DNA from 2 places in the Escherichia sp. HH091_1A genome. Region 2 is predicted to be linked to the other one. Evidence: predicted binding sites of a transcription regulator. Region 2 holds the regulator's gene; the other holds the start of a gene.
The links. Region 2 encodes ArgR, which controls arginine synthesis, uptake and breakdown. Its sites were predicted from a motif close to ANTGAATAAAAATACANT; they were not measured.

Region 1 (7,529 bases), 820 kb from region 2:
TTTAAGGTCACCAGAATGCTGACAAATTTCTGCCTGAGGCAGTCCGCCTACGTAGTGTCGCTACTTTATAGGCGTGGTAAGCTCCCCATTTTCAGGGGAGCAATATAAACCAATTACCCCAACCGCGCCTGCGCAAAAGCAATCGCCTGCGCCACCTGCTGCGGGGAGACGCCGCCTTTTGCCGCACGCTTGTCGAGGCACGATTGCAGCGACAGAATCGGATAGACATCTTCGCCAATCACCTCGCTGAATTTCTGCAACTCACTGAGCGGCAGTTCTTCCAGCGGTTTGCCCTGACGAATGGCTTCCACCACCGCTTCACCAACAATATGGTGCGCCTCGCGGAACGGCACACCTTTCGCCACCAGGTAATCCGCCAGTTCAGTGGCGTTCGCATACCCCTGCTGCGCCGCTTCCTGGCAACGTGGGCGTTTCACCTGAATCCCGTCCAGCACCAGCGCCGCCATATGCAGGCAGTCCAGCCAGGTATCGAGCGCATCGAACAGACCTTCTTTGTCTTCCTGCATATCTTTGTTATAGGCCAACGGCAGACCTTTCAGCGTCATCATCATGCCGGTCAACGCGCCCTGAACACGACCGCATTTACCGCGAATCAACTCCAGCGCATCCGGGTTTTTCTTCTGCGGCATTAATGATGAACCGGAAGTAACACGATCAGAAAGCTCCACAAAACCCGCTTCGCCGGTGTTAAAGAAAATCAGATCTTCGGCAAAACGCGACAAATGCACCATACCGATAGCGGCGGCAGATAGCAGTTCCAGCACGTGGTCGCGGTCAGAAACGCTGTCGAGACTGTTACGGGTCGCCGAGGCAAAGCCCAGCCAGCCTGCTAACTGTTCACGGTCGATTTCATAGGCCGTTCCCGCCAGGGCGCCACAGCCTAGCGGGCTGACATCCAGACGCTTAAGCGCATCCTGCAAACGGCTTTCATCACGCGCCAGCATCTCAACATAGGCCAGGCACCAGTGCGCAAACGTCACCGGCTGGGCGCGTTGCAGGTGAGTGTAACCAGGCATTACCGCGTCCTGATTATTCTGCGCGGTTTCCACCAGCGCCGATTGTAACTGTCGGTTAGCCGTCAGCAACTCGCTAACGGTATCCTTGCACCACAGTTTCAGGTCAGTCGCTACCTGATCATTACGGCTACGCCCGGTATGCAGTTTTTTGCCTAACTGGCCCACTTTGTCGATCAGTTTGCCTTCCACCCAGCTATGGATATCTTCGGCGTCGCTTTCAAGAATTTGTTGTGGCCTGGCGCGAACATCTTCCAGCAGCACATTGAGCGCCTCTTCCAGTTGCACCTGTTCTTCTGCGGTTAACACGCCTACCGTTACCAGCGCTTTGGACCAGGCCACAGAGCCAACAATATCCTGCTCCGCCAGACGGTAATCAAAGCGCAGTGAGTCGTTGAATTGTTTAAACCGTTGATCTGCTGCCTGGGTAAAACGCCCGCCCCAAAGTGCCATAACTCTGTTTCCTTATTTTGAAATTCAATGCCAGAAAGCTACGTCTCTGGCCAACAAAACTTAAGCTAAAATCCGCGTACCCATCGGCATACCGTTAAACAGTGCCGGAAGCTGTTCCGCATGACGCCAGGAGGCAATATCTACCGGGCGACCCAGCGTGCGCGCAGCGTCCAGCGCCGCGTTCACTTTCACTATCATGCCGTCAGTAATAATGCCCTGCTCAATCAGTTGTTCTGCTTTCGCTGCGGTCATTTCGGCAATACGTTGCCCTTTGCCGTCGAGAATACCGCTGACATCAGAGAGCAAAATCAGATCCGCGCCCAGCGTTGCCGCCAGCGCCGTCGCCGCCTGGTCAGCATTGACGTTCATCAGTTGCCCTTCGTCCGTTACGCCAATGGAGCTGACCACTGGTAGATAACCGTTTTCCAGCAACGTGTTGATAAGCTTAGGCGAACCTGGCTGCGCCAGTCCAACATGGCCTAACTCTTCATCGAGCTGGGTCACTTTTACGCTGTCGCCGTCACCGAGAAACAAACCTACGGCTGCAATCTGATGTTTCTTCGCCCATGCCAGCAGGGTTTTATTTGCCGTTCCCGCCAGCGCTCCGGTGATAATGTCTATCTGATCCGCAGGCGTCACCCGCAGGCCGTTTTTCTTTTTCACCGGCAGATTCAGTCCTTTCATCAGCTCATCCACCACGCAGCCGCCGCCGTGGACAATCACCAGCGGACGCTGATGTGACTCGCGATAATTCACCAGGGCGCTAAACAGACGTTCCAGCGCCTCTTCACTATCCAGCAGTACGCCGCCCAGTTTGATAATTAATGGATTCATCATTGCACCCCTAAATAAGAGACTGCGTTTCCGCATAGCCGAAACGAATATTGGCGCACTGTACCGCTTGTGCTGCCGCGCCTTTCAATAAGTTGTCTTCGGTCGCCACAATAATCAGATGTTCCCCCTGAACGGCAAAACCGATATCGCAGAACGGCAGCCCGACGACATTTTTCAGCGCCGGAACGCCTTTGTCATACAACCGTACCAGCGGTTTATGGGCATACGCCTGCTGTAACGCTTGCGCGACTTGCGCCTGGTTCACGCCAGGCTTCAGGCGGCAGGTAATGGTTTCGAGAATGCCGCGCGGGAAATTGCCCAGATGCGGGGTAAAAATAACGTCAGCACCGAGATGCGTGGCGATCTCCGGCTGGTGGCGATGGGTAAAGACACCATACGGTTGCAGGCTAACTTCACAAAAACTATTTGAAATCGCTGCCTTACGTCCTGCTCCGCTCACACCACTGGTGGCGTTGATAACCGGCCACTGATTGAGGTCAAGAAGATCGGCATCAATCAACGGTTTCAGCGCCAATTGCGCCGCCGTCGGATAACAGCCAGGCACCGCAATTAAGTTCGCTTCTTTTAATTTATGACCGCACCACTCCGCCAGACCGTAAGCTGCCTGTTCCAACAGTTCCGGGTATTGATGGCTAAAGCCGTAATATTTTTCATAGAAGGTGGCGTCGTTAACACGAAACGCGCCGGAAAGGTCGAACACCACACAGCCCGCTTCAAGAAATTGTGGCGCTAAATCGTGACTAACTTCATGGGCAGTAGCAAGAAACACCACGTCCACCCCTGGGCTAAACTCACTGATATCCGACATCGGCTGCAACGGCAGATCAACGATGCCTTTTAGCTGCGGATGCAAATCGGAGATTAACTTTCCCGCATCATTGCTTTGCGCTGAAACAGTCAAAGCGGTTATGTTCATATGCGGATGGCGATTTACATAGGTCACTAGCTCTGCGCCAGCGTAACCGCTGGCACCCACAATCAGCGTATTCAACATCGGGGCTATTCACCTTCTTATGTCTGGTTGCCTGGTTAAACGTAAAACATTCACCTTACGGCTGGTGGGTTTTATTACGCTCAACGTTAGTGTATTTTTATTCACAAATACTGCATGAATATTGATACTATCATGACCAGAGGTGTGTCAACAATGAAAAACAAATTACCGCCATTTATCGAGATTTACCGTGCTCTGATTGCCACACCTTCAATAAGCGCCACGGAAGAGGCACTCGATCAAAGCAATGCAGATTTAATCACTCTGCTGGCGGACTGGTTTAAAGATTTGGGCTTCAATGTGGAAGTGCAGCCCGTGCCGGGAACTCGCAACAAATTTAATATGCTGGCAAGTACCGGACAGGGAGCTGGCGGTTTGCTGCTGGCGGGGCATACCGATACGGTGCCATTTGATGACGGCCGCTGGACGCGCGATCCGTTTACGCTGACGGAGCATGACGGCAAGCTTTACGGCTTAGGCACCGCCGACATGAAAGGCTTTTTTGCGTTTATCCTCGATGCACTACGCGATGTCGACGTCACGAAACTGAAAAAACCGCTCTACATTCTGGCGACTGCCGATGAAGAGACCAGTATGGCAGGAGCGCGTTATTTTGCCGAAACTACCGCCCTGCGCCCGGATTGCGCCATCATTGGCGAACCGACGTCGCTGCAACCGGTACGCGCGCATAAAGGCCATATCTCGAACGCCATCCGTATTCAGGGCCAGTCGGGGCACTCCAGCGATCCAGCACGCGGAGTTAACGCGATCGAATTGATGCACGACGCCATCGGGCATATTTTGCAATTGCGCGATAATCTGAAAGAACGTTATCACTACGAAGCATTTACCGTGCCATACCCTACGCTCAACCTCGGGCATATTCACGGTGGCGATGCATCTAACCGTATTTGCGCTTGCTGTGAGTTGCATATGGATATTCGTCCGCTGCCAGGCATGACACTCAATGAACTTAATGGTTTGCTCAACGATGCATTGTCTCCGGTGAGCGAGCGCTGGCCGGGTCGTCTGACGGTCGACGAGCTGCATCCACCGATTCCTGGCTATGAATGCCCACCGAATCATCAACTGGTTGAAGTGGTTGAGAAATTGCTCGGAGCAAAGACCGAAGTAGTGAACTACTGTACCGAAGCGCCGTTTATTCAGACGTTATGCCCGACGCTGGTGCTGGGACCTGGCTCAATTAATCAGGCTCATCAGCCTGATGAATACCTGGAGACACGGTTTATCAAGCCCACCCGCGAACTGATCACCCAGGTGATTCACCATTTCTGCTGGCATTAAAACGTAGGCCAAACAATGTCGGATGCGATGCTTGCGCATCTTATCCGACCTACACCTTTGGTGTTACTCAAGGCGATTTTTTAACATTTCCATAAGTTACGCTTATTTAAAGCGTCGTGAATTTAATGGCGTAAATTCCTGCTATTTATTCGTTTGCTGAAGCGATTTCGCAGCATTTGACGTCATCGCTTTTACGTGGCTTTATAAAAGACGACGAAAAGCAAAGCCCGAGCATATTCGCGCCAATGCGACGTGAAGGATACAGGGCTATCAAACGATAAGATGGGGTGTCTGGGGTAATATGAACGAACAATATTCCGCATTGCGTAGTAATGTCAGTATGCTCGGCAAAGTGCTGGGGGAAACCATCAAGGATGCGTTGGGAGAACACATTCTTGAACGCGTTGAAACTATCCGTAAGTTGTCCAAATCTTCACGCGCTGGCAATGATGCTAACCGCCAGGAGTTGCTCACCACTTTACAAAATTTGTCGAACGACGAGCTGCTGCCCGTTGCGCGTGCGTTTAGTCAGTTCCTGAATCTGGCTAACACCGCCGAGCAATACCATAGCATTTCGCCGAAAGGCGAAGCAGCCAGCAATCCGGAAGTGATCGCCCGCACCCTGCGTAAACTGAAAAACCAGCCGGAACTGAGCGAAGACAGCATCAAAAAAGCAGTTGAATCGCTGTCGCTGGAACTGGTCCTCACGGCTCACCCAACCGAAATTACCCGTCGTACGCTGATCCACAAAATGGTGGAAGTGAACGCCTGCTTAAAACAGCTCGACAACAAAGATATCGCCGACTACGAACATAACCAACTGATGCGCCGCCTGCGCCAGTTGATCGCCCAGTCATGGCATACCGATGAAATCCGTAAGCTGCGCCCAAGCCCGGTAGATGAGGCCAAATGGGGCTTTGCCGTAGTAGAAAACAGCCTGTGGCAAGGCGTACCGAATTACCTGCGCGAACTGAACGAACAACTGGAAGAGAACCTCGGCTACAAACTACCCGTCGAATTTGTTCCGGTGCGTTTTACCTCGTGGATGGGCGGCGACCGCGACGGAAACCCGAACGTCACTGCCGATATCACCCGCCACGTCCTGCTGCTCAGCCGCTGGAAAGCCACCGATCTGTTCCTGAAAGATATTCAAGTTCTGGTTTCTGAACTGTCGATGGTTGAAGCAACTCCGGAACTGCTGGCGCTGGTCGGCGAAGAAGGTGCCGCAGAACCGTATCGCTATCTGATGAAAAACCTGCGTTCCCGCCTGATGGCGACACAGGCATGGCTGGAAGCGCGCCTGAAAGGTGAAGAAGTACCAAAACCAGAGGGTCTGCTGACGCAGAACGAAGAACTGTGGGAGCCGCTCTACGCTTGCTACCAGTCCCTTCAGGCGTGTGGCATGGGTATTATTGCCAACGGCGATCTGCTCGACACCCTGCGCCGCGTGAAATGTTTCGGTGTACCGCTGGTCCGTATTGATATCCGTCAGGAGAGCACCCGTCATACCGAAGCGCTGGGCGAACTGACCCGCTACCTCGGCATCGGCGACTACGAAAGCTGGTCAGAGGCCGACAAACAGGCGTTCCTGATCCGCGAACTGAACTCCAAACGCCCTCTTCTGCCGCGTAACTGGCAACCGAGCGCCGAAACGCGCGAAGTACTTGATACCTGTCAGGTAATTGCTGAAGCACCGCAAGGTTCCATTGCCGCCTACGTGATCTCGATGGCAAAAACGCCGTCCGACGTACTGGCTGTACACCTGCTGCTGAAAGAAGCGGGTATTGGATTTGCGATGCCGGTTGCACCGCTGTTTGAAACCCTTGATGACCTGAACAACGCCAACGATGTCATGACCCAGTTGCTCAATATCGACTGGTATCGCGGCCTGATTCAGGGCAAACAGATGGTGATGATTGGCTATTCCGACTCAGCAAAAGATGCGGGGGTGATGGCGGCTTCCTGGGCGCAATATCAGGCACAGGATGCATTAATCAAAACCTGCGAAAAAGCGGGTATTGAACTGACGCTGTTCCACGGCCGCGGCGGTTCCATTGGTCGCGGCGGCGCACCTGCCCATGCGGCGCTGCTGTCACAACCGCCAGGAAGCCTGAAAGGCGGCCTTCGCGTGACCGAACAGGGCGAGATGATCCGCTTTAAATATGGTCTGCCAGAAATCACCGTTAGCAGCCTGTCGCTGTACACCGGGGCAATTCTGGAAGCCAACCTGCTGCCACCGCCGGAGCCGAAAGAGAGCTGGCGTCGCATTATGGATGAACTGTCAGTCATCTCCTGCGATCTCTACCGTGGCTACGTACGTGAAAACAAAGATTTTGTGCCGTACTTCCGCTCCGCTACGCCGGAACAAGAGCTGGGCAAACTGCCGTTGGGTTCACGTCCGGCGAAACGTCGCCCGACCGGCGGCGTCGAGTCACTGCGCGCCATTCCGTGGATTTTTGCCTGGACACAAAACCGCCTGATGCTCCCCGCCTGGCTGGGTGCAGGTACGGCGCTGCAAAAAGTGGTCGAAGATGGCAAGCAGAGCGAACTGGAAGCCATGTGCCGCGACTGGCCATTCTTCTCGACGCGTCTCGGCATGCTGGAGATGGTCTTCGCCAAAGCAGACCTGTGGCTGGCGGAATACTATGATCAACGTCTGGTAGACAAAGCATTGTGGCCGTTAGGTAAAGAGTTACGTAATCTGCAAGAAGAAGACATCAAAGTGGTGCTGGCGATTGCCAACGATTCTCACCTGATGGCCGATCTGCCGTGGATTGCGGAGTCTATTCAGCTGCGAAATATTTACACCGACCCACTGAACGTATTGCAGGCCGAGTTGCTACACCGCTCCCGCCAGGCAGAAAAAGAAGGCCAGGAACCGGATCCTC
Region 2 (7,529 bases):
ATGCGTTTTAGTCGTTCCATTATTCACTCTGACTTAAAAGTGATTTAGATCACATAATATAGATAACAGCATAACAGTTACGTTAATATATTAAATATCAATCTACAGCAATGTTGCTCTCGCCCGGCTTTCCATGCCCTTCTCTGCGGCGACAGATGCTGAAAATAATAACGCCTGCTCTCTCTATACAACCAAGGTCAACATGAGTCTGTTTCCCGTTATCGTGGTGTTTGGGCTGTCCTTCCCACCGATATTTTTCGAATTGCTTTTATCACTGGCGATTTTCTGGCTGGTGCGCCGGGTACTTGTGCCAACAGGTATCTACGACTTTGTCTGGCATCCGGCGTTGTTCAACACCGCGCTCTATTGCTGCTTGTTTTATTTGATATCGCGACTGTTCGTTTGAGGTTGAAGTGAAAACACTAATAAGAAAATTCTCCCGTACGGCCATCACGGTCGTATTAGTCATTCTGGCCTTCATCGCAATTTTTAATGCCTGGGTCTATTACACCGAATCCCCGTGGACGCGTGACGCGCGCTTTAGCGCTGACGTCGTTGCGATCGCGCCGGACGTTTCTGGACTCATTACCCAGGTGAATGTTCATGATAACCAGCTGGTGAAAAAAGGACAGGTACTGTTCACCATCGACCAGCCGCGTTATCAAAAGGCGCTTGAGGAAGCGCAAGCCGATGTTGCTTATTATCAGGTACTGGCACAGGAGAAACGCCAGGAGGCCGGACGTCGTAACCGTCTCGGTGTGCAGGCGATGTCTCGCGAAGAGATCGATCAGGCCAACAACGTACTACAAACGGTTCTGCATCAGTTAGCGAAAGCGCAGGCGACCCGCGATCTGGCAAAACTGGATCTTGAACGCACGGTGATCCGCGCGCCAGCAGATGGCTGGGTGACCAACCTCAACGTCTATACCGGTGAGTTTATTACCCGTGGATCAACGGCGGTTGCGCTGGTGAAACAGAACTCCTTCTATGTACTGGCCTATATGGAAGAAACTAAGCTGGAAGGGGTGCGCCCTGGGTATCGTGCAGAGATCACGCCGCTTGGCAGTAACAAAGTGCTGAAAGGGACTGTTGATAGTGTTGCTGCTGGGGTCACCAACGCCAGCAGCACGCGTGACGACAAAGGGATGGCGACCATCGACTCTAACCTTGAATGGGTGCGTTTGGCGCAACGTGTTCCGGTTCGTATTCGTCTCGACAACCAGCAAGAGAACATCTGGCCTGCGGGCACCACTGCTACAGTGGTGGTCACTGGCAAACAAGATCGCGACGAAAGCCAGGATTCGTTCTTCCGTAAAATGGCCCATCGCCTGCGTGAGTTTGGTTAATCACGATGGGTATTTTCTCCATTGCTAACCAACATATTCGCTTTGCGGTAAAACTGGCGACCGCCATTGTACTGGCGCTGTTTGTTGGCTTTCACTTCCAGCTGGAAACGCCACGCTGGGCGGTACTGACAGCGGCGATTGTTGCCGCCGGTCCGGCCTTTGCTGCGGGAGGTGAACCGTATTCTGGCGCTATTCGCTATCGTGGCTTTTTGCGCATCATCGGCACATTTATTGGCTGTATTGCCGGACTGGTGATCATCATTGCGATGATCCGCGCACCATTATTGATGATTCTGGTGTGCTGTATTTGGGCCGGTTTTTGTACCTGGATTTCCTCGCTGGTACGAATAGAAAACTCCTATGCGTGGGGGTTGGCTGGTTATACCGCGCTGATCATTGTGATTACCATTCAGCCGGAACCGCTTCTTACGCCGCAGTTTGCCGTCGAACGTTGTAGCGAGATCGTTATCGGTATTGTGTGTGCAATTATGGCGGATTTGCTCTTTTCTCCGCGATCGATCAAACAAGAAGTGGATCGAGAGCTGGAAAGTTTGCTGGTCGCGCAATATCAATTAATGCAACTCTGTATCAAGCATGGCGATGGTGAAGTTGTCGATAAAGCCTGGGGCGATCTTGTGCGACGCACCACGGCGTTACAAGGTATGCGCAGCAACCTGAATATGGAATCTTCCCGCTGGGCGCGGGCCAATCGACGTTTAAAAGCGATCAATACGCTATCGCTGACGCTGATTACCCAATCCTGCGAAACTTATCTTATTCAGAATACGCGCCCGGAATTGATCACTGATACTTTCCGCGAATTTTTTGACACGCCGGTAGAAACCGCGCAGGACGTCCACAAGCAGCTCAAACGCCTGCGGAGAGTTATCGCCTGGACCGGGGAACGGGAAACGCCTGTCACCATTTATAGCTGGGTCGCGGCGGCAACGCGTTATCAGCTTCTCAAGCGCGGCGTTATCAGTAACACAAAAATCAACGCTACTGAAGAAGAGATCCTGCAAGGCGAACCGGAAGTCAAAGTAGAGTCAGCCGAACGTCATCATGCGATGGTTAACTTCTGGCGAACCACACTTTCCTGCATTCTGGGGACGCTTTTCTGGCTGTGGACGGGCTGGACTTCCGGCAGTGGTGCAATGGTGATGATTGCGGTAGTGACGTCACTGGCAATGCGTTTGCCGAATCCACGCATGGTGGCGATCGACTTTATTTATGGGACGCTGGCGGCGCTGCCGTTAGGGCTACTCTACTTTTTGGTGATTATCCCTAATACCCAACAAAGCATGTTATTGCTGTGTATTAGCCTGGCAGTGCTGGGATTCTTCCTTGGCATTGAAGTACAGAAACGGCGATTGGGCTCGATGGGGGCGCTGGCCAGCACCATAAACATTATCGTGCTGGATAACCCGATGACTTTCCATTTCAGTCAGTTTCTCGACAGCGCATTAGGGCAAATCGTCGGCTGTGTGCTCGCGTTCACCGTTATTTTGCTGGTGCGGGATAAATCGCGCGACAGGACTGGACGTGTACTGCTTAATCAGTTTGTTTCTGCCGCTGTTTCCGCGATGACTACCAATGTGGCACGTCGTAAAGAGAATCACCTCCCGGCACTTTATCAGCAGCTGTTTTTGCTGATGAATAAGTTCCCAGGGGATTTGCCGAAATTTCGCCTGGCACTGACGATGATTATCGCGCACCAGCGCCTGCGTGATGCGCCGATCCCGGTTAACGAGGATTTATCGGCGTTTCACCGGCAAATGCGCCGCACAGCAGACCATGTGATATCTGCCCGTAGCGATGATAAACGTCGTCGGTACTTTGGCCAGTTGCTGGAAGAACTGGAAATCTACCAGGAAAAGCTACGCATCTGGCAAGCGCCACCGCAGGTGACGGAACCAGTACATCGGCTTACGGGTATGCTCCATAAGTATCAACATGCGTTGACCGATAGTTAAGTCAAAACCGACGCCAAAAGCGTCGGTTTTTTCATGGCTATACTTAGCAATGAACGGCAGAACTCGCCGCGAAACGTGACGGTGGCAACAGATGAATATTTATACCTTTGATTTTGATGAGATTGAGAGTCAGGAGGATTTTTATCGCGACTTTAGCCAAACCTTTGGTCTGGCAAAAGATAAAGTACGCGATCTCGACTCTCTATGGGATGTGTTAATGAACGATGTCCTGCCGCTACCACTTGAGATTGAATTTGTTCATCTGGGAGAGAAAACGCGTCGCCGTTTTGGCGCGTTAATATTGCTGTTTGATGAGGCAGAGGAAGAGCTGGAAGGGCATTTGCGTTTTAATGTTCGTCATTAGCGCAAAAAAAAGCCCCCGAACCGGGGGCAATATCGTCGGACAAGACGATGAGGGTTTATTTGTACAGTTCAGCCGTAGCGTGCCAGGTGTCACCGCTACGAGCTTCAGTAATCTGGTAGGCCGTTGCGCCTTTCTCTTCCGCTTTTTTGTTCAGCATTTCACGCATATCCATTGGCGAAGACGCCACACCACTTACGGATACGGTCCCGATTGCTTCACGATTTTGTGCTTGTGCAGCATCAATGGAGTCGGCAGCGAATGCACCGAAAGAGAGAACAGAAAGTACGCTTAATGCAGCAACAGTGGTTTTGATTTTCATGATTTTTACCTCGACATAATCTTTTAGCTGGGCCTTTGTTTCGTGACCCATATCACAAAATCAAGTATACACTAATTATTGAACTAATTAATACCACACTAACTGTTTCAGTTGATACTAAGTGTTAAAAGTGTGAGTTTTAATAACAAAAAAGAATTAAAAACACGGTTATTTATTATTAATTCTATTATTTTCAATTAGATAATGAATTTTGCATAATGTGCTTTTTTAACTCATGTATTCATTATGTGAATGATATGTCGCGCTAAAACGCACTATTCGTTAAATTAATCGTAGGAGAAAGCAGGGGGATGAGAGGGAAAAGCAACATTTTCCCCGCCGCCAGAAGCGACGGGGCAGAGATTAAAGCTCCTGGTCGAACAGCTCTAAAATCGCTTCGTACAGGTCTTTGACGGTGAAACCGTTAGCAGGGGTAGTAAAGATGGTGTCATCGCCAGCGATGGTGCCCAGAATACCTTCTGCTTTGCCCAGTGAGTCCAGCAGGCGAGCAATTAACTGCGCCGCGCCAGGGCTGGTATGAATCACGACAACTGCATCGTTGTAGTCTATATCCAGCACCAGATTCTTCAATGGACTGGAGGTAGTTGGTACACCCAGTTCAGCTGGCAGGCAGTAAACCATTTCCATTTTGGCATTGCGTGTACGTACAGCACCAAACTTGGTCAACATCCGCGAGACTTTAGACTGATTAATATTGTCAAAGCCTTGCTCCTGCAACGCGGCGACGATTTCGCCCTGGGAGCTAAATTTCTCTTCTTTAAGTAATGCTTTAAATGCTTTAACTAGTTCTTCTTGCTTAGCCGAGCTTCGCATAAGTCACCCGATATGGTGGTTGATACAACATTATTGTGCATACAGATGAATTTTTATGCAAACAGTCAGCCCTGAAGAAGGCTGAAATAATGTTATGAAAGAGCGGGATTTTATCAAATTTCGTTATTGAGAAACATGCCTGCGTCACGGCATGCAAATTCTGCTTAAAAGTAAATTAATTGTTATCAAATTGATGTTGTTTTGGCTGAACGGTAGGGTATATTGTCACCACCTGTTGGAATGTTGCGCTAATGCATAAGCGACTGTTAATTACGTAAGTTAGGTTCCTGATTACGGCAATTAAATGCATAAACGCTAAACTTGCGTGACTACACATTCTTGAGATGTGGTCATTGTAAACGGCAATTTTGTGGATTAAGGTCGCGGCAGCGGAGCAACATATCTTAGTTTATCAATATAATAAGGAGTTTAGGATGAAAGTCGCAGTCCTCGGCGCTGCTGGCGGTATTGGCCAGGCGCTTGCACTACTGTTAAAAACCCAACTGCCTTCAGGTTCAGAACTCTCTCTGTATGATATCGCTCCAGTGACTCCCGGTGTGGCTGTCGATCTGAGCCATATCCCTACTGCTGTGAAAATCAAAGGTTTTTCTGGTGAAGATGCGACTCCGGCGCTGGAAGGCGCAGATGTCGTTCTTATCTCTGCAGGTGTAGCGCGTAAACCGGGTATGGATCGTTCCGACCTGTTTAACGTTAACGCCGGCATCGTGAAAAATCTGGTACAGCAAGTTGCGAAAACCTGCCCAAAAGCGTGCATTGGTATTATCACTAACCCGGTTAACACCACAGTTGCGATTGCTGCTGAAGTGCTGAAAAAAGCCGGAGTTTATGACAAAAACAAACTGTTCGGCGTTACTACGCTGGATATCATTCGTTCCAACACCTTTGTTGCGGAACTGAAAGGCAAACAGCCGGGCGAAGTTGAAGTGCCGGTAATTGGCGGTCACTCTGGTGTTACCATTCTGCCGCTGCTGTCACAGGTTCCTGGCGTTAGTTTTACTGAGCAGGAAGTGGCTGATCTGACCAAACGTATCCAGAACGCGGGTACTGAGGTGGTTGAAGCGAAAGCCGGTGGCGGGTCTGCAACCCTGTCTATGGGCCAGGCAGCTGCACGTTTTGGTCTGTCTCTGGTTCGCGCACTACAGGGCGAACAAGGCGTTGTCGAATGTGCCTACGTTGAAGGCGACGGTCAGTACGCACGTTTCTTCTCTCAACCGCTGCTGCTGGGTAAAAACGGCGTGGAAGAGCGTAAATCTATCGGCACCCTGAGCGCATTTGAACAGAACGCGCTGGAAGGTATGCTGGATACGCTGAAGAAAGATATCGCCCTGGGCGAAGAGTTCGTTAATAAGTAATTGATTAGCGGATAATAAAAAACCGGAGCACAGACTCCGGTTTTTTGTTTTGAGCGCACGAATTAATTGGTTGCCGGATATTCCTGAATGGTGACCTGCAGCGTTAACTGCTTATCATCACGCATCACGACAACCGGGATCACCGAGCCAGGGCGAATTTCCGCCACCTGATCCATCGTCTCCAGAGCAGAGATGGCCGGTTTGTTATCCACCGAAATAATCAAATCATTGACCTGTATACCCGCATTCGCCGCCGGGCCGTCAGGTGACACTTCATTAACCACGATCCCTTGCAGTTGATCTATACCACCGCCCTGCGCGTGCAGTGGTGCGATCTCACGTCCGCCGATACCAATGTAGCCGCGGATCACGCGACCATCGCGGATCAGCTTATCCATAATTTTGGTTGCTAACTGGAAAGGAATCGCAAAGCCGATGCCTTCCGGCGTTTCGCCATCGTTACTCTTATCAAACGACAGCGTGTTAATGCCCATCAGTTCGCCCAGCGAGTTCACCAGTGCGCCGCCAGAGTTACCGTGGTTAATGGAAGCATCGGTTTGCAGGAAGTTTTGCCGCCCGGTCGGGTTCAGACCAATTCGACCCGTGGCACTAATAATCCCCTGGGTAATGGTCTGCCCGAGGTTGTACGGGTTACCGATCGCCAGTACCACGTCACCAATGTGCGGTACGCGACGTGCATTGATTGGAATGGTAGGTAAACCGCCAGTGGCATTAATTTTAAGTACCGCCAGATCGGTTAGAGAGTCAGATCCCACCAGCAATGCTTCAAATACACGTCCATCTTGTAAGGCGACGATGATCTGATCGGCGTCGTTGATGACGTGTTTATTGGTGATGATATAACCGCGTTGATCCATGATTACACCGGATCCCAGGGTGCGGATCTCAAGCTGGTTGTGAGAGTTGGTGTTCAAACCACGGTTGTAAACGTTAACCACCGCTGGCGCGGCGCGGCGAACTGCCAGATTATAGCTGGCAGGCGTCTCATCGGTACTGTCAAATTGCGGAGTGGAAAGCGGGTTAAGGCTGCGCAGCGAAGGCATGGCAACCAGCAGAATAGCGCCGACAATTAATCCAATCGCAACGGAACGTAAGAGCTTCACAAACATGATGGAGGCGTCATTAAAAAAGGGAACGACAGCAGCATACCACGAGTTAACCGGACATCACACGTCAGCCTGATGCCCGGTTTACGACATTAACGCATCAGCAAATAGATGCTTTCATTGCCGCGTACAATTTGCAGGGCGATGATGGCCGGTTTTGCCGCCAGCACTTTACGCATTTCAGCAATCGAGT

Region 1: argC (N-acetyl-gamma-glutamyl-phosphate reductase) is a predicted target of ArgR. The motif match lies at 3,425-3,442, and genes of this name have one in related genera.

What each region holds. Positions count from the first base shown of each region.
Region 1 is NZ_AP025747.1:4,845,413-4,852,941, reverse strand. It holds gene argH (argininosuccinate lyase) at 114-1,487, opposite strand; gene argB (acetylglutamate kinase) at 1,548-2,324, opposite strand; gene argC (N-acetyl-gamma-glutamyl-phosphate reductase) at 2,332-3,336, opposite strand; gene argE (acetylornithine deacetylase) at 3,490-4,641, shown strand; gene ppc (phosphoenolpyruvate carboxylase) at 4,943-7,529, shown strand, end outside.
Region 2 is NZ_AP025747.1:4,021,816-4,029,344, reverse strand. It holds gene aaeR (HTH-type transcriptional activator AaeR) at 1-20, opposite strand, end outside; gene aaeX (p-hydroxybenzoic acid efflux pump operon protein AaeX) at 203-406, shown strand; gene aaeA (p-hydroxybenzoic acid efflux pump subunit AaeA) at 414-1,346, shown strand; gene aaeB (p-hydroxybenzoic acid efflux pump subunit AaeB) at 1,352-3,319, shown strand; gene QUF14_RS20200 (barstar family protein) at 3,411-3,683, shown strand; gene yhcN (peroxide/acid stress response protein YhcN) at 3,739-4,002, opposite strand; gene argR (transcriptional regulator ArgR) at 4,366-4,836, opposite strand; gene mdh (malate dehydrogenase) at 5,271-6,209, shown strand; gene degS (outer membrane-stress sensor serine endopeptidase DegS) at 6,272-7,339, opposite strand; gene degQ (serine endoprotease DegQ) at 7,429-7,529, opposite strand, start outside.